DNA from 2 places in the Nitrincola iocasae genome. Region 2 is predicted to be linked to the other one. Evidence: predicted binding sites of a transcription regulator. Region 2 holds the regulator's gene; the other holds the start of a gene.
What was found. Region 2 encodes sigma-54, which starts transcription at its own class of promoters, with help from an activator protein. Its sites were predicted from a motif close to TGGCACNNNNNTTGCTNT; they were not measured.
Positions count from the first base shown of each region.

Region 1: a site for sigma-54 is predicted at 5,529-5,546, ahead of glnA (glutamate--ammonia ligase). Genes of this name have one in related genera too.

Region 1 is NZ_CP044222.1:494,666-504,032, forward strand. It holds gene F5I99_RS02365 (alpha-E domain-containing protein) at 1-361, shown strand, start outside; gene F5I99_RS02370 (sodium-dependent transporter) at 419-1,852, opposite strand; gene dtd (D-aminoacyl-tRNA deacylase) at 1,968-2,405, opposite strand; gene pip (prolyl aminopeptidase) at 2,408-3,358, opposite strand; gene typA (translational GTPase TypA) at 3,431-5,239, opposite strand; gene glnA (glutamate--ammonia ligase) at 5,636-7,042, shown strand; gene glnL (nitrogen regulation protein NR(II)) at 7,379-8,452, shown strand; gene glnG (nitrogen regulation protein NR(I)) at 8,436-9,367, shown strand, end outside.
Region 2 is NZ_CP044222.1:3,003,535-3,012,901, reverse strand. It holds gene rng (ribonuclease G) at 1-577, shown strand, start outside; gene F5I99_RS13825 (YhdP family phospholipid transporter) at 587-4,195, shown strand; gene yjgA (ribosome biogenesis factor YjgA) at 4,205-4,738, opposite strand; gene F5I99_RS13815 (HPr family phosphocarrier protein) at 4,747-5,016, opposite strand; gene rapZ (RNase adapter RapZ) at 5,028-5,885, opposite strand; gene F5I99_RS13805 (PTS sugar transporter subunit IIA) at 5,889-6,353, opposite strand; gene hpf (ribosome hibernation promoting factor) at 6,374-6,664, opposite strand; gene F5I99_RS13795 (RNA polymerase factor sigma-54) at 6,713-8,218, opposite strand; gene lptB (LPS export ABC transporter ATP-binding protein) at 8,258-8,986, opposite strand; gene lptA (lipopolysaccharide transport periplasmic protein LptA) at 8,989-9,367, opposite strand, start outside.

The sequences.
Region 1 (9,367 bases), 1.6 Mb from region 2:
CGGCTTCCAGATGTACCGGCAGCATGTGCGTCTGCGAGTGCGCGGACCGGATGTGTTGCGCTTTCTGCTACAGGATCAGCGCTTCCCTCGAGCGGTGGCGTGTTGCTTCACTCGTATCAGTCGTGAGTTGGATACTTTGCCAGGTGGTGCTAATGCCATTGCAGCAGCAGAGCACTGTTTGCAGCACCTTACCCAGGCCGATGTTTCTTTGCTGGCGTCTGAACCTGAGAGTTTGCATGCATTTATTGATGATATTCAGGTCGATATCAGCCAGTTGCATAATCAAATAGCGGACACCTGGTTTCGTTTGGTTGAGGAAAGCCGGGTGCTGGCTAAACTCACACAGTTACAAACAAGCTAATTTATTGAAAATAGTAAAGAAAAAAGCAGGCCGAGGCCTGCTTTTTGTTTTCAATGATCAACGCCGCTGAATAAATGTTCTTCCTGCGGTAAATGCAGCAATTAACAGGATGGATCCCAGAGCTGGGACCAGGTAGCCATCAATTTGCGGAATTGTTCTCAGGAAGACAAAGGCTACAGCAGTAGGTGCGACAAAACGCACCAGGAACTGCCAGATATGGAACCAGTTTTCGTTGGTTGACATTTCCCGCATCACTTCTTTTCGGCTTAGTGCCCAGCCAGCGAAAAGTGCAATCAACAGACCGCCCAGTGGCATCATAATATTAGTAATGAACTCCAATACATCAAAAGGAGAACGTCCAAAGAGTTGGTGGCTGAAGCTATCTTCTGACCAGATATTGAAGCTGAATACAGTCAATAGCCCCAGCAGCCAGCAGAGAACAATCATAATGCCCACGGCAACCGGGCGACTCATACCAAAGCGTTCAACCAGGTAAGCCGCTACTGGCTCAACCAGTGAGATAGCAGAGGTTAGTGCAGCACCGATTACCAGAATGAAAAATACACCACCAATCAGCCAACCAGCAGGCAGTTCAGAAAAGGCAATTGGCAGGGTTACAAACATCAGCCCCGGACCCTGACTGGCTTCCAATCCACTGCCGAATACCAAAGAGAAGATAGCTATGCCCGCTAGCAACGCGATGGCGGTATCGACAAAAGCGATGGAGATGGCTGTGCGTGTCAGTGAGGCTTCACTGGACATGTAGGCCCCATAAGCCATGATGGCACCCATGCCAAGGCTCAGGGTAAAGAAGGACTGTCCCATAGCCTGTAGCCAGCCTTCCAGGCTCAAGTCACTGAGGTTAAAGGTGAACAGGAAGCGCATGGCTGCGCCTGCGTCACCGGCAATAATGCCATAGCCCAATACAATCATCAGAATGACGAACAAGGCTGGCATCATAAATCTCAGACCGCTTTCAATACCCTTGTGGATGCCCAGGCCAACGATCAGGCCAGACGCCAGGATAAACAGGGTATGGTAGATCAACAGTAAACCAGGTGATGCCAGCAATGCTCCAAATGACTGACTAATCGTGTCAGCATCGGCCCCCACCATGGAACCGGAAAACATCAAGCCAGCATAATGAATCGCCCAGCCGGCAATAACGGAGTAAAAGCTTAGGATAATGAAGGCGGCAAAAGCACCCATCCAGCCGATGGCTCGCCAGCCGCGACTGGTATTATGTGATTTGGTAAGATACTGCATGCCCATGATCGGGCTTTTACGGCTGGCGCGACCTAGCAGTGATTCGGCAATCAGAATGGGTATCCCTACCAGGGTGATGGTCAGTGCATAAATCAGAATAAAAGCACCGCCACCGTTTTCACCTGTCAGGTAGGGAAAGCGCCAGAGGTTTCCAAGGCCAACAGCAGAACCAACGGCTGCCAGCAGAAAGGTCCCTTTATGGGTCCAGATTTTAGGTGAACTCATAGATGTGAATTCCAGGGTTAATTAGATAAAAGAGTTAATTAGACTAAAGGCTAAATCTGGGCGCGAATTCTACAGGAAACTGACTGGCTAGTCAGGTGGTTGATACGCATCAATGTCAACTTTGCAGCAGAAAGGTAACCGGGCCGTCATTACACAGACTGACCTGCATCTCAGCGCCAAATTGACCCGTGGCTACCGGGCTGTGCATAGCTGTCGCCTGCTGAACAAAATAGTCATACAGTTGCTCGCCCCATGCCGGTGTCGCTCCTTGAGAAAAGCCAGGCCTAAGCCCCTTGCGAGTATCGGCGACCAGGGTGAACTGAGACACAATCATCAGGCCATGGCCGGTGTGCTTCAGGCTGAGATTCATCTTGCCATCCTGATCGGAAAAAATACGGTAGTTCAGTACTTTGTGTAGCAGCTTATCTGCATTTTCATGGCCGTCCTGTTTTTCCACGCCCAGTAGTAGCAGGATTCCCGGCCCGATCTCGCCGCTGCATTGGCCTGCTATATCAACTCTTGCCTGCGTAACACGCTGTATTAAGCCCTTCATGCTCAGGCCCTTTGGTTAGCGAAACGATCAGTTGCGCGAATCAAGTTGTCGGTAATACCCGGTTCAAAGGCTGAGTGGCCAGCGTCGCGGATTATATTCAATTCGGCATGGGGGAGTTTTTGGTAGAGGGCAAAGGCCTGCTCGATTGGGCAAACAACATCATAGCGGCCATGCACCAGGGTTATGGGGATATCCTGCAGTTTATGCGCCTCATTCAGAAGTTGTCCGGGACGCATAAAACAACCGTTAATAAAGTAATGGGCTTCTATGCGAGCCATAGCCAGAGCAACGTGGGGCTCACCAAAGTGTGTAGCAATATCGGCATTAGGATGCAGGGTGGAGCAACGTCCTTCCCAGATAGACCAGGCCTTGGCTGCCGCCATGCGGGCGATCTCATTATCAGCTGTGAGGCGCTGATAATAGGCTGTGAGCAGGTCACCCTGTTCTGCGACAGGAATAAGCTGCAGAAAATCGGCCCAGTAATCGGGAAAAATGGCACTGGCACCCTGTTGGTAAAACCAGTGGATATCCTGCTGGCGGCACAAGAATATACCGCGCAGAATCATGCCGCTTACCCGATCAGCATGCACCTGTGCATAAGCCAGGGCCAGGGTTGAGCCCCAGGACCCACCAAATAACAGCCATTGCTCAATGCCAAGGTGGGTGCGAATGGCTTCCATATCGTTAATCAGGTCAGTTGTAGTGTTATTGTCCAGGCAGGCATGAGGTGCTGAGCGCCCGCAACCGCGTTGATCAAACAGGATAATGCGGTAGTGGTTAGGGTTAAAAAAACAGCGGTGTGTCGGTGAGGTTGCGCCACCTGGTCCACCATGGATAAATACCACCGGAATGCCTTGCGGGTTGCCACTCTCTTCCACGTAAATCTGGTGGATCGTGTCCATATCGAGTCGATGTTCGGCGTAAGGGGCAATGTCAGGGTAGAGGGTGCGCATGCTCGACGGCTCCTGAGGGTACTTTCAAACAAAAAAAAGGCAGCCCGGAGGCTGCCCTTAGTTTAGCAAGCCTTACTTTTTATTGCGCTTACGTTCGTTCTCTTTCAAGAGTTTTTTGCGTATACGGATGCTGTTTGGTGTTACTTCTACCAATTCATCATCTTCAATAAAGTCGAGCGCTTGTTCCAGTGAAAATTTAACCGGTGGTGTGAGAACAATGTTTTCATCCGTACCTGACGCGCGCACGTTGGTCAGCTGCTTGCCTTTGGTGGGGTTGACCACCAGGTCGTTGGAGCGGCTGTGAATGCCTATGACCATGCCTTCATAGACTTCAACGTTAGGTGGCAAGAACAGACGGCCACGCTCCTGCAGGTTGAACAGGGCAAAACCAAGTACCTTGCCATTGACCATGGAGACCAGCACACCGTTTTGGCGCTCACCCATATCGCCGTCTTTAACACGGCCATAATGATCAAATACAGAGGTCATGATACCGGTGCCGGAGGTCATGGTCATAAACTGGCTGCGGAAACCAATCAGACCACGGGACGGGATCATAAAGGTCACACGTATGCGGCCTTTACCATCCACTTCCATATTGGTCATGTCACCTTTACGTTTACCCAGTTCTTCAATCACAGATCCCTGATGCTGCTCTTCAACGTCCAGCATGACCAGCTCATAGGGCTCACGGATTTCGCCATCAATTAATTTCTGAATAACTTCCGGGCGGGATACTCCCAGCTCGAAACCTTCACGGCGCATGGATTCAATCAGTACTGAGAGGTGCAGTTCGCCACGCCCAGATACCTTGAACTTCTCGGGCGTTTCACCAGGTTCAACACGTAAGGCAACGTTATGAATGAGCTCGCGTTCCAGGCGTTCTTTGATATTACGGCTGGTGACAAACTTACCTTCCTGGCCAGCAAAGGGTGAGTCATTGACCTGGAAGGTCATGGAGACTGTCGGCTCATCAACAGATAAGGCTGGCAGGGCTTCAACACAGTTTGGATCACACAGGGTATCAGAAATATTCAGCTGCTCCAGGCCGGTGATACAAACGATATCACCCGCTTCAGCTTCAGATATTTCAACTCGCTCAAGACCATGGTAACCCATAATCTGCAGTACACGGCCGGAACGTAGCCCGGCGTGACTATCAATGACTTTGACCTGGGTATTGGTTTTCAGACGACCGCGGGTGATGCGTCCAACACCGATAACGCCAACGTAGCTGTTGTAGTCGAGTGCGGAGATCTGCATCTGCAGCGGTCCATCAGGATCGACGCGAGGTGGGTGTACATGCTTGATGATGGCTTCAAACAACGGCGTCATATCGTCGGCCATATTTTCATGGTCAAGACCGGCGATGCCATTCAGGGCTGAAGCATAAACAACCGGGAAGTCGAGTTGTTCATCGGTTGCACCGAGGTTATCAAACAGATCAAACACCTGATCCATAACCCAATCAGGTCGGGCGCCAGGACGGTCAACTTTATTGATGACAACAATCGGATGCAGGCCTTGAGCAAAGGCTTTCTGAGTTACGAAGCGGGTCTGAGGCATGGGGCCGTCAACTGCATCTACCAGCAGTAGAACTGAGTCTACCATAGAGAGTACACGTTCTACTTCACCACCGAAGTCGGCGTGCCCCGGTGTGTCAACTATGTTGATACGGTAGTCATTCCACTTGATGGCCGTGTTTTTGGCCAGAATGGTAATGCCACGCTCACGCTCCTGATCATTGGAGTCCATGATGCGTTCTGCACTTTCATCGCGACGAGTCAGGGTACCTGACTGCTGCATTAGCTTGTCCACTAGTGTGGTTTTGCCATGGTCGACGTGCGCGATAATGGCAATGTTTCTGAGGTCTTCGATCACAGGTGTGTTCCAGGTTTCTTGGTAAAGCGCATTATTATACGCCAGTAACGCCGAACAATCGATGAAAGTTTGTTCAGTGTTTATTTTCAAAATGGTGCACTGCGATAGCGCAAGATTTCACGCTTTGGCGTAGTATAAGCAAGTCAGTGCACGCTATCAGAACCCTTAATGCTGTCATGCACTACTATGGTGCTGCTTAATGACATTGTGCACTATTTATGTGCATAAAAGTTTTGGGTGTGAGAGTGCAATTCGCCAGTCAGGCGGTAAATGGGTGGCTCTGACGAAATGGCACGAGGATTGCTTTAGAAATATCAAGCAGTCGTGCCGGATAGAACTCCGGTAGATCCGGCTTTCGGCAAATTCATGTAGATCAAAAAAAGGTAGGAGAGTCCTATGTCAGAGCATACTCTGAATCTGATTAAAGAACACAATGCGAAATGGGTTGATATGCGCTTTACTGATTTCAAAGGTAAAGAACAGCACGTAACCATCCCCGTTTCTGATATGGGTGATTCCTTCTTCGAAGAAGGCAAAATGTTTGATGGCTCCTCCATCGCTGGCTGGAAGGGTATTAATGAATCTGACATGATTCTGATGCCGGATGATGCTGCATCTGTTCTGGATCCTTTTACTGAAGCACCAACTATTATTGTTCGCTGTAATATCGTCGAGCCAGCAACCGGTCAGGGTTATGACCGTGATCCACGCTCTGTAGCGCTGCGTGCTGAACAGTATCTGGCGTCTACCGGTATTGCTGATTCTGCGATGCTTGGTCCGGAACCTGAATTTTTCGTATTTGATGAAGTGAACTGGCATGCCGATATCGGTGGCTGTGGCTATACCATCAGCTCTGAAGAAGCGTCCTGGGCATCCAGCCATAAAATTGAAGGTGGTAACACCGGTCACCGTCCACGCGTGAAAGGCGGTTACTTCCCAGTGCCACCGATCGACTCTCTGCATGACTTGCGTGCTGCAATGTGTGATGCCATGGAAGCCATGGGTCTAACCATTGAAGTGCACCACCATGAAGTGGCGACGGCTGGCCAGTGTGAAATCGGTGTGCGCGGTAATACACTGGTTAAGAAAGCCGACGAAGTGCAGATCCTGAAGTATTGTGTACACAACGTTGCACATGCTTACGGCAAAACGGCGACCTTTATGCCTAAGCCTCTGGTTGGTGATAATGGTTCAGGCATGCACGTACATCTGTCCATGTCCAAAGATGGCAAAAACATCTTCGCAGGTGACGGCTACGGTGGCTTGAGCGAATACGCACTGTATTACATCGGTGGTATTATCAAACATGCTAAAGCGTTGAATGCACTATGTAACCCGTCTACTAACTCTTATAAGCGTCTGGTACCAGGTTTTGAAGCACCTGTTATGTTGGCTTACTCAGCACGTAACCGCTCTGCCTCTTTGCGTATTCCTTATACTACTACACCTAAGGCACGTCGTGTGGAAGCTCGCTTCCCTGACCCAGCTGCCAACCCCTACTTGTGCTTTGCCGCCTTGTTGATGGCGGGTATTGATGGTATACAGAACAAAATCCATCCTGGCGATCCTGCAGATAAAGATCTGTATGACCTGCCACCAGAAGAAGCCAAGCAGATTCCTACCGTGGTATCCAGCTTGACTGAAGCCCTGGATAGTCTGGAAGCTGATCATGAGTTCCTGACTAAAGGCGGCGTGTTCTCCAAAGATATGCTCGATGCCTACATCAAGCTGAAACGTGCTGAAGTTGAGCGCGTGAATATGACAACGCACCCTGTTGAGTTTGACCTTTACTACTCTGTTTAAGATGAGCAAGGTTTAACCCGATCGCTGAGAAGCCTCCTGACGGAGGCTTTTTTATGTAAAGGATGTACGGGCAGAAAATTGCTCCTGCATTTTCTGCATAAGCGCCGTCCATGGCGCGATATGTCGCGGGTGCATGGATGCGCAGGAGCGGCGCTGCTCCCTCTTAACGCAAATCACTGTACTAATAAATAGCAAGCGCACAGAATTGGTGCACTAGGTGTGAGTTGCTTAAGGCTAATATGACCGTAAAACCCGTATCCACTGCACTTATTTGGATCGTAAGGGGTTATTTAAGTGGCACCTTTCTTGCTATAACAATGCAAGAGGAGATGTTTAATGCCAATAAAATCGATTCATCAGCAGATACTGGATAACCTGACAACGTCAGTGATTCTGCTCGATAATCAGCTGTTTATAACCTATATGAACCCAGCGGCAGAAATGCTGTTGCAAGCATCCATACGCCGCTTAAAAGGTAAGGCTATTTATGAATGGCTGGTGTTTAGTGAAGAAGATCTGGATTTGATGCGTGATGCCTTAACATCGCTGCATCCTTACAGTAAACGTGAAGCCCGTCTGATGAATGCCATGGGGCAAGAGTTACTGATTGACTATAGTGTCAATTTATCTCCCTCGCTGGGGTTGCTCCTGGAAGTTCAGGCAAGAGACCGTTTGCTGCGTATTGAGCGTGAAGAGGAGCTATTATCCCGTCATGCAACAGCGCGTTCATTGGTCAGAGGTTTAGCACATGAAATTAAAAATCCATTAGGTGGAATTCGTGGGGCGGCCCAGTTGCTTGAGCGTGAACTGACGGATGTTGATCTACACGATTATACTCGTGTGATCATTGATGAGGCGGATCGTTTGCGCAACCTGGTGGACCGTTTGTTGGGTCCTCATAAGTTGCCCCATCTGGAAATGGTTAATATTCATGCCATCCTGGAGCGTGTCTGCCACTTGGTCAGGGCTGAATCTGAAGAGAAAATCAGTCTGACTCGCGATTATGATCCAAGTATTCCGGAGTTTTCCGGGGATAAAGAGCAGTTGATTCAGGCTATTCTGAATATTGTCCGTAATGCCATGCAAGCGCTGCATGAATCAGCCACTGAAGAACCCTCTATCACCATTAAAACTCGTGCGTTGCGCCAGATGACGCTGGGTACCGAAAGACACCGGTTGGTGTGTTCAATTGAAATAATCGATAACGGTCCGGGTATTCCAGAAGAGCTGGCATCTAGTATCTTTTACCCGATGGTGACCGGGCGTGCCGAAGGCTCCGGCCTGGGCTTATCCATTGCACAAGCTATCATCAATCGACATCGTGGACTGATAGAGTGCACTACAGAGCCGGGCCAGACACGATTTCACTTACTAATACCACTGGAGCAGAATCATGAATACAAGCGGTAATGTCTGGGTGGTTGATGATGACCGTTCGATACGCTGGGTGTTGGATAAGGCCTTAAGTTCCGCTGGATTGAAAACCGCTATTTTTGAAAGTGCGGACCAGTTGCTGAAAAAGCTGTCACTGGAACAACCGGATGCCATTATCAGTGATATCCGTATGCCGGGAATGGATGGACTGGAAATGCTGGAGCGTATCCATGTTGACTATCCTGACCTGCCCATCATTATTATGACCGCACATTCCGATCTGGATAGTGCTGTGGCGTCTTATCGTGGTGGCGCCTTCGAGTACCTGCCCAAACCCTTTGATGTGGATGATGCCGTTGCGCTGGTCGCCAGAGCAGTAGAGCATGCGCATGAACGGCGAGAAAAAGCTCCCGATCTTATTGAGACTGATACCGCTGAAATTATTGGTGAAGCACCGGCAATGCAGGAAGTATTTCGCGCTATCGGACGTTTGTCACAATCCAATATAACCGTGTTGATCAATGGTGATTCAGGTACGGGCAAAGAGTTGGTGGCACATGCACTGCATCGACACAGTCCACGGGTCGCGCATCCGTTTATTCCACTTAATATGGCAGCAATTCCTAAAGATCTGATTGAGTCTGAACTATTTGGTCATGAAAAAGGCGCGTTTACCGGTGCAGCTGCTGCCCGTCGAGGTCGCTTTGAGCAGGCCGATGGCGGTACGCTGTTTCTGGATGAAATTGGTGATATGCCCGCTGATACGCAGACGCGTCTACTACGTGTGTTGGCTGATGGTGAGTTTTATCGAGTGGGTGGTCATACCCCGGTTAAAGTGGATGTTCGCATTATTGCGGCGACCCATCAGAACCTGGAAACCCTGGTTCAGGAAGGGCGCTTTCGCGAAGATTTATTCCATCGTCTGAATGTTATCCGCATTCATATTCCCAG
Region 2 (9,367 bases):
AGCTATGACTACGGTGGATATCAATACTGGCGGATTCGTAGGTCACCGTAATCTGGAAGAAACCATCTTCAAAACTAACCTTGAAGCGGCTACAGCGATAGGGCGTCAGCTAAGATTGCGTAATCTGGGGGGGATTATTATTATCGATTTTATCGATATGATTGACCCGGATCACCAGCGCCAGGTGCAACGCACACTGGACCGGGTGCTGGAAAAAGACCATGCAAAATGCAAAGTAACCGGGGTTTCTGAACTGGGTCTGGTCGAAATGACGCGCAAGCGCACCCGTGAAAGTCTTGAACATGTACTCTGCGAAACCTGTCCAGTCTGCCAGGGGCGAGGAAGTGTCAAAACGCCGGAAACAGTCTCTTACGAGATTTTCAGAGAAATACTGCGCCAACACCGTGCGTATGATACGGAAAGCTATTTGCTGCTGGCGGCAACCAGTGTGGTTAATTATCTTATGGACGAGGCGTCGGATCATGTGGCTGAACTTGAAGCGTTTATCGGTAAAACTATTCGCTTTCAGTCAGAAACCCAGTATTCGCCTGAACAGTTCGATGTCGTATTGCGCTGAGATCGCATTATGATTCGTCGGTTGGCAAAACTCTACAAAGTGCTGTTGGTATTGGCACTGATACCAGCATTGGTGCTTTTGAGCCTGCGCTTTGGCCTGCCTCACCTTTCACGTTTCTCAGATCAGATCGCATCTCATCTCAGCTCCAGACTCGGTATGACTATCCGATTTGGTGAATTTAACGTCTCACTGTCTCGCCTGCATCTGCAGCTGCGCATTGAAGATCTGACATTACTGTCTTCCTCACCGAATGCACCGACTGTCTCTTTACAAGCTGAACACCTGGAAATGACACTGGATGTGGTGCAGAGCCTGATACAGTTTATGCCGGTATTCAGCGTCGCTGAACTTCGGGATGCGGATTTGCTTTGGCAGGAATATGAAGGGCGTTGGCTACCCTCGGCGGCAGAAGGGATAAACGATGGGGAGGATAACGCAGGCAGTGGAAAATTTCTGGCTTTTTTGCAGCATCAACCCTCAGTGGTGTTAAGTAATCTGCATGTTGGGTTGCAGCCGCAAAACGGTGAGATACAGCTGATATCGCCGATAAATGCCATGTTCGAAGCCGCGCAAGGAGAGTATCAAATCAGTGGTTCAGCGCGGATGCCGCGTATTGGCGAAGATGCTTATGGCGTATTCGCACTGCATGCCAGTGAATTTGATCCTACTGATCCACTGGGTGGAGATTACCGTTTCTTTTTACAAAGTGATGCTTTGGGACCCGAGCTATTAAATCTGGGAATTTTGCCGGTGGAAATGGATGCTCTGGATCTGTCGGCCCACCTATGGGGCAGCTGGTCTGATCATCAACTGACAGAACTGCAAGGTGATTTCTCGGTGACACCGCTGTCCATCTCAGGTCCTCAGTGGCCAGAAATTGATAATCTGAAAAGCCGCTTTGTGCTGCTGCCGCTTGATGATGACAGTTATCAATTACAATTCAGGTCATTGCAGGCCAGCGTGCAAGGGGTGCAGTTAGTTTTGCCCGAGCTGATTTCAGAATTTCGTCTGTCAGAGAGCCAGGGGATTGAGCCGCTACATCTGGCGTTGGATTCACTCGATCTTGCAGTGTTGCATTACTGGGTGGAAATGCTGGATGTGTTGCCGGATACGGCGGAGTCGGTCCTGGATCGCCTGGCACCAGAGGGGCAGGTTAGTCAATTAGCGGTGGGGTGGGAGAATCCACAAGACTGGTTAAGTTTTGTGTTGACCGCCCGTCTGGATGATGTGGCAGTATCTGCCTGGCAGGATGCGCCCGAAGCCTCCGGTATCAGTGGTCAGTTGCATGCTAATCTGGACATGGGACAAATTGAACTCGAAAGCGCTGCGTTTACGCTGAACTTTCCACAGCTTTTTGGTACTGGCTGGAATTACTCTGAAGCGAGTGGGCTGGTGAGCTGGGAAGTCAGTAGTGAGGCGTTGCGTCTGAACAGTGGCTTGCTCAGCTTACGCAATGAGGCCATTAGTGCTAACGGGCGCTTTGGCTTGTACCGTCCGTTTGATGCCGAGGAGCAGATCGAATTCAGTCTATTAATCGGTATTACTGACACGGATGCCCTACAAACGGAGTTTTACACACCGCCCAGGGAGCTTGGAGAAACCCTGTATGACTGGCTTAAAGAGGCTATTCGTGCCGGACAGGTTAACCAGGCGGGTTTGTTGATACATGCAGGCTTACGTCCAGATTCGCAACATTTACCGGTGAGTGTGCAGTTGTTTCTGGATGCCGATCAGGCTGAGTTTGCCTTCCATCCCGATTGGCCGGTGGTACGGGATGGGCGGATATTTTTACATCTGCGCAACACAGAGTTGCGAATTGATATTGCAGAAGGGAATATTCTCAACTCACGTATCAATAGTGGCTGGATCTATCTACCACCACAAAGTCAGCAGTTGCATGTGGCATCGCTGTTAGAGGGCGATGCGTCTGATTTTAGTGCACTACTGACTGAGTCGGCGTTGGGGGGCTATCTAGGGTCAGCTTTTGATGACTTACAATTTAGCGGCGAGACCACTACACGTTTGCATCTCCAGGTTCCGGTGGATGACCCCGACAAAATAGATGTTAAAGTCCAGACGGCACTTAAACAAAGTAGCCTGCGTCTACTGGAAAGAGATATTTATTTCAGCGGCATCAATGGGCAGCTTAGCTATACCACACGGCAAGGGCTGACATCGGACAGTTTACAGGGGCAGTTGTTTGGGGAAGCGGTCAATGCCCAGATAACTACCGAAGGTACTGACACGCAAGTTCATCTGCAAGGGGCTGTATCCAGTGTGAATTTGGACCACCTCGCTGGTATAACACTATCCGATAGGCTTACTGGCAAAAGTCAGGCGCAGATGGATATGACCTTTTGTGCTGAGTCGTCACGCTGCCCACGCATGGAGATACGTTCAGACCTGGTAGGAACAGCGGTTGATCTACCCTTGGTATTGGCAAAACCGGCTGAGGAGAACCGCTCGCTGTATCTGGACATCTATCCTGAAAATTCACGTTTATCTTTTCACTATGATCAACTGCTGCAAGGTGTTATGGACTTGTCAGCTGAGCTGCGTGGACAGGTGTTGCTGGGCCAGGGAGTTCCGGTACTGCCGCAAACCGCCAGGCTTGAAGTATCTGGTGAGTTGGCTGGACTAAGCGCCCAAGGCTATATTCAACCCCCAGCATTGGTCTCTGAAGGTGAATGGGTCGCTCGATTTGCTTATCTGCATCTGCCCATTGCAGATGCAGAGTCTGAATCTTCTGTGCCGTTGCTGCAATCGGGTAGTGATCAAACGCACTCGGTAGATACCTCAGAGCTTCCCAGGCTTGATCTGCAAATTGATGACTTGCGTTTGGGTCAGCGGGCTTTGGGGCGCTGGCAATTGCGTATGCAACCACAAGCACAGCAGGTAACCTTTGAAGACATACAGGGTGAGCTGCTTGATTTTTCTGTGAGTGGCAGAGCCCATTGGCAAGCTGGGGCACATCCGGCCACAGACCTGACATTAAACCTGTCAGGCGCTGATTTGGCTGATGTGCTTGATCTTTGGGGGCAGGGAAGGCCTCTGGAGACAACTCGGTTAGTATCTTCAGCACAATTGACCTGGCCAGGTGCTCCCTGGCAATTCAGTGTGGCTGAACTGGATGGTTCTTTCAGCTTTCAGGCTGAAGAGGGGCGTATCATTGAATCCGGTAGTGGTGCTAACTTGCTGCGGGTATTCGGGCTGCTTAATTTAAACACCCTGTCAAGACGACTGCGACTGGATTTTAGTGATCTGCTTCAGCGTGGCTTGGTATTCGATGAGTTAAAGGCCAGCTATGATCTGAATGGGGGGCTGGCAAGTACCCGTGATCCATTCATGCTAACTGGCCCGTCGGCCTCCATGGAAATTACCGGCAGCGTCAACCTGAATACACAGCAACTGGATAAAACCATTAAGGTGAGTGTGCCACTGAGCAGTAATTTGACTCTTGGGGCGGTGTTACTTGGGGCTCCTCAGGTTGCCGGTGCGTTATTCATTTTTGATAAAATCATGGGTGACCGCATCGAAAAAATGACCCGCATTGCCTATACATTAACGGGTCACTGGGATGATCCTGAGCTGAACCTGCTGAACGCTAACGAGGGCTGATGTCCTGGCTCAGTTTGATTCGGTGGTGTCACGCAGAAAGCGGAATAGCTTACGATACTGCGTCGGGGGTTGCTGTTTTTCAATTTCCCGTCGGGTATTCCGGATTAGTTGACGCAGTTGCTGGATATCTGTCTGTGGGTGATCATTGATAAAGGCTTCCAGTGCTTCATTTCCGGCTGTACCTTCAAGCAGTAATCGCTCACGCCACTGCTCAATGGCATGAAACTTCTGGTTATGCGCCTGGCTTGCGGTATCAAATTCATCTAATGCCAGACGGATAGCGTCCACGTCAGCATGGCGCATTAATTTGCCAATAAATTGCATATGGCGTTTTAATGCCCCGTTAGAGGTGATGCGTCGGGTTTCGGTTATGGCTGCTCGCAGGGCTTCATCCATCGGGATTTTCTCCTGCTGATCCGGACGCAGCTCGGTGATGCGTTTACCCAGTTGTTTCAGCGCATCCATCTGCCGTTTCAGCTCAGAGCGACTGACAAGTATATCTTCATCATCAGTCTGAAAGTTATTTTGATCTGGTGAATTCATAAGGGGCTCTATTCCGGCTCATCAAAACGGTTGTTGATCAGCGTAATTATGGCTTCAAAAGCCTGGTGTTCATCTGTGCCTTCAATACGAAGGTTAAGCTCAGTGCCTTTGCTGGCTGCCAGCATCATCACTGCCATAATGCTTTTACAGTCGACGCAGCGGTCATTTTTTTCAATCTCAATCTGACTGGAAAAACCACTGGCCAGGGTGCTGAGCTTAGCGGCGGCTCGTGCATGTAAACCGAGTTTATTAATAATAGTGATGGGAGATTCAATCATGCCTTTCTCAATCAGGTCAGTTCACGGTGACGGACGTGGACACTATCCATGGACAAGCTGAAATGACTAGCCAGGTATTCTGCCAGATAGACCGAACGATGTTGGCCTCCAGTGCAACCTATACAGACTGTCAGGTAGCTGCGGTTATCCTGGCGAATACGCGGTAACCAGCGTTCCAGAAAATGAGTGATATCGGCCGCCATTTCATCCACATCAGGCGACTGCTGCAGAAATTCACGCACCTCCGTATCCAGTCCTGTCAGGGGGCGTAATTCAGGTATCCAGTGAGGGTTGGGTAGTGTGCGGACGTCAAAAGTGAAGTCAGCGTCCAGTGGTACGCCATGTTTGAAGCCAAAGGACTCAAATAGCAGGGAGAGGGATTGCTCGCGCCTTTGTGTAATACGTAGTTTGATACGATCACGCAGCTCATAGAGCGTCAGTCGGGTGGTATCAATGCGCATGTCGGCCAGGGTCGCGATGGGCTCCAGTAACACGCGTTCGTATTCAATTGCTTCACGTAATCCTGAGTGAGTGTCGGTGAGCGGGTGTTTGCGCCGGGTGGCACTGAAGCGTTTTAGCAACGTGGATTCTGATGCATCCAGATAGATGACTTCACAGCTCAGGTCACTGAATTGTTTGAGTTGTTCAAGTAACGCTGGAAAGCGTTCCAGGTTGCTGGTCAGGTTCCGGGCATCAATACTGACCGCTATTTTTGACGGGTTTCCCGTGGCCTCAGTCATTTGCTTGATCAGTTCGGGTAGTAAAATGGCTGGCAGGTTGTCGATGCAATAAAAGCCAGCATCTTCAAGTGCTTGCAATGCCGTGGTTTTACCTGAACCAGATCGACCACTCAAAATGACCAGCTTCACAGCTTAGGCCCCTTGCCTGGCAGCGTTCAGGAAGCGACTGTACAGCGTTGCTGCATCAGCAGCACTGCGCAGTGTTTCACGTATTTCAGACTGACTGAAAAGTTCGGCAAGCCCGGCCAGTGTCTGTAAATGCTCTGTAGCGGCATCTTCAGGTACTAGCAGGCAACAGAGAAGGTCGACTGGACGGTTGTCTATCGCGTTAAAATCAATCGGCTCTTTCAGGGTGACTAAGAGTGCGAGAGCTCGATTGCACCCAGCCAGACGACAGTGTGGGATCGCCACACCGTCGCCGATACCGGTACTACCGAGACGTTCACGATTGAGTAGGGCACTGAAGACATCTTCAACTTCCAGTTTATCGATCTCGGCGGCCAGAGCTTCGCTGGCGATTTCTAAAACACGTTTTTTACTTCCTGCATCAATATGACAAAGTGTCAGGGATTCAGTCAGTAGTTCGGATATAGGCATATGATAGTCAATACTAAAGGTTATTTATGAGATTTCATTTTTTCCTTGTGCTTAATGATCTGACGATCCAGTTTGTCGATCATGGCATCTATTGCAGCATACATGTCATCCTGTTCGGCTTGTGCAAATATTTCACCACCAGCTACATGTAAGTCAGCTTCAGCTTTCTGGCGCTGCTTCTCAACACTCAGGGTCACCTGTACGTTGGTAATATTGTCGAAATGACGCTCAAGACGCACGAATTTACTGCGCACATACTCATTTAATGCATCTGTCAGTTCTACGTGATGACCAGTTATATTGATCTGCATGGTTTCTCTCCTTAGTGCTGGTACGATAAGGTCGTACTCTATAGTTAATTAAAGCAGACGCTTGCGCTCATTAGAAGGCGGAATGCTTAGCGCTTCACGATATTTTGCAACGGTACGTCTCGCTACGTTGATTCCCTGCTCTTTCAGCAGTTGTGCGATCTTGTTATCGCTGAGGGGTTTGGCTGTATTTTCAGCAGAGATCAACTTTTTGATCAGCGCCCGGATAGCTGTAGATGAGGCGCCTTCACCATCAGCGGTATTGACCTGGCTGGAAAAGAAATATTTCAGCTCGAAAATACCTCTGGGGGTATGAATGAATTTTTGTGTGGTGACACGGGAAATGGTTGATTCATGCATGGACACCGCTTCGGCGATATCATGCAGCACCATGGGTTTCATGGCTTCATCACCTGTATCGAGAAAGTCACGCTGTCGCTCTACGATCTCAGTCGCCACTTTCAATAGCGTATCATTTCGGCTCAGTAAGCTTTTCAAAAACCAGCGGGCTTCCTGCAGATGGTTTTTCAGGTAAGTATTGTCTGCGCTACTGTCAGCGCGGCGGATCAAATCAGCGTACTGTGAGTTAATCCGCAGTTTCGGAGCGATATCGGGATTAAGGGATACAATCCACTCATCATGGATCTTGCGGACCATAACGTCAGGAATTACATATTCAGATTGGGTGGAACTGATCAGTGCGCCGGGTTTGGGGTTCAGTGATCGGATCAGATTGATGACATTATCTAACTCAACGTCATTTAGGCGCATTTTGCGCATCAGGGTTTTGTAGTCATGACTACCCAGCAGCGGAAGAAATTCCCGGCAAAGACGGATCGCTTGTTCACGCCACTCAATTGCATCAGGCAGTTGCTTGATCTGAATACACAGGCATTCACTCAGATCACGGGCTGCCACACCGGGTGGGTCAAACTGCTGAACCCGATGAAGTACCGCCAGAATTTCATCTTCATCTGCTTCCATGAACAGTTCCGGCTGTTGTGCCTGAAACTGTTCCAGAAGTTCTGCGGGGTCGCTACGCAGGTAGCCATCGGCATCAGTAGCATCGATAATGGCTTCCGCCACCATGTAATCCTGCTCACTCATGGGCGTTAAGTTCAGTTGCCAGATCAGATGATCCTGCAGAGTGTCTTCTCGGGTATCATTATCCTGATTGGGCCAGTCGCCTTCAGTAGCCGGGCCGGTACCTGAGCCTTGAGCCTGGAAGGTATCTTCCCAGTTGCTGTCAGTGGGCAAATCTTCCGGAATAGACTCATTCCAGTCATTATCTGCTGCTGTGTCATCGCTCAGACTGTCTGAGGTTTCACTGTTACTGCTGAGTGCGGCCGTTTCTTTGTCTTCATAGGTTTCACCCACGTGCCCTTCGGCCGCGTCAGACTCTTCATCACTGACTTCCAGCAACGGGTTGCTGTCCAGCGCTTGCTGGATCTCCTGTTGCAGATCCAGAGTTGACAGCTGTAGCAGGCGGATAGCCTGTTGCAGCTGTGGCGTCATCGTGAGATGTTGGCCGATCTTGAGATGTAACGCTTGCTTCATATGCCGTTTAGATCACTTATTCAGAGGCAGGGATGGTGACTAGAGTTGGAACTGATCGCCCAGATAGGCGCTGCGAACCTGCTCATTACCCATTATGTCAGATGGACTGCCATCTGCAAGGATGGCGCCTTCACTCACTATGTAGGCACGTTCACAAATATCGAGGGTCTCACGAACATTGTGATCTGTTATGAGTATACCTATATTACGTTCCTGAAGATGCCGTATAGTTTGTTTAATGTCATTTACTGATATCGGATCAACACCGGCGAAAGGTTCATCAAGCAGAATGAAGCGGGGCTCCGTGGCCAATGCCCGGGCTATTTCCACGCGTCGACGCTCCCCCCCGGACAGCGCCATGCCAGGACTATTTCGTAGATGGGTAATATGGAATTCCTGTAACAATTCTTCCAGCAGTTGTGTGCGATCTGATTTGGATAATTCTTTGCGGGTTTCCAGAATAGCCATCAGGTTGTCACTAACGCTTAGTTTTCTGAAAACTGAAGCTTCTTGGGGCAGATAGCCTATGCCTTTTTTGGCACGGTTGTGCATGGGTAATTGGGTGATATCCTGCTGCGCAAGGCGAATATTGCCTTTGTCGGCATTAACCAGCCCTACAATCATATAGAAACAGGTTGTTTTGCCTGCGCCATTGGGACCCAGCAGACCCACTATCTCACCCTGATTGATACTTAGGGATACATCGCGAACAACATCGCGTCCTTTGTAGGACTTGGCCAGGTGCAGGGCTTCCAGTGTAGTTGTCATAGCTACTGATCGCCTTTCGGTTGAATGACCATTTGTACGCGCTGGCCATCCTGAGATTCACTTCTAAAGGCATCAACGACTGACTTGTCCATATCATAAACGATGCGCTCTCCAGTGAATTCATCAGCATCCTGCATGACGCGAGCGTTTTCTGTAATGGTTACTGTCTGATCGGGCACACGGTAATCCATACGCAAGCCGTAGGCTTTGGTTAGCGGTTGCTCGGCGCTGGCTTGTTGGTGAAATTCAGCTGGGGCACCGGTAGATAAAATTCTGGAAATGCTACCGGTATCATCACGGTGCATTTCGACACGTGAGCCCAGCATCAGCATGGTACCCTGACGTATCTCAACTGATCCGGTATATACAGCGATACCTGTA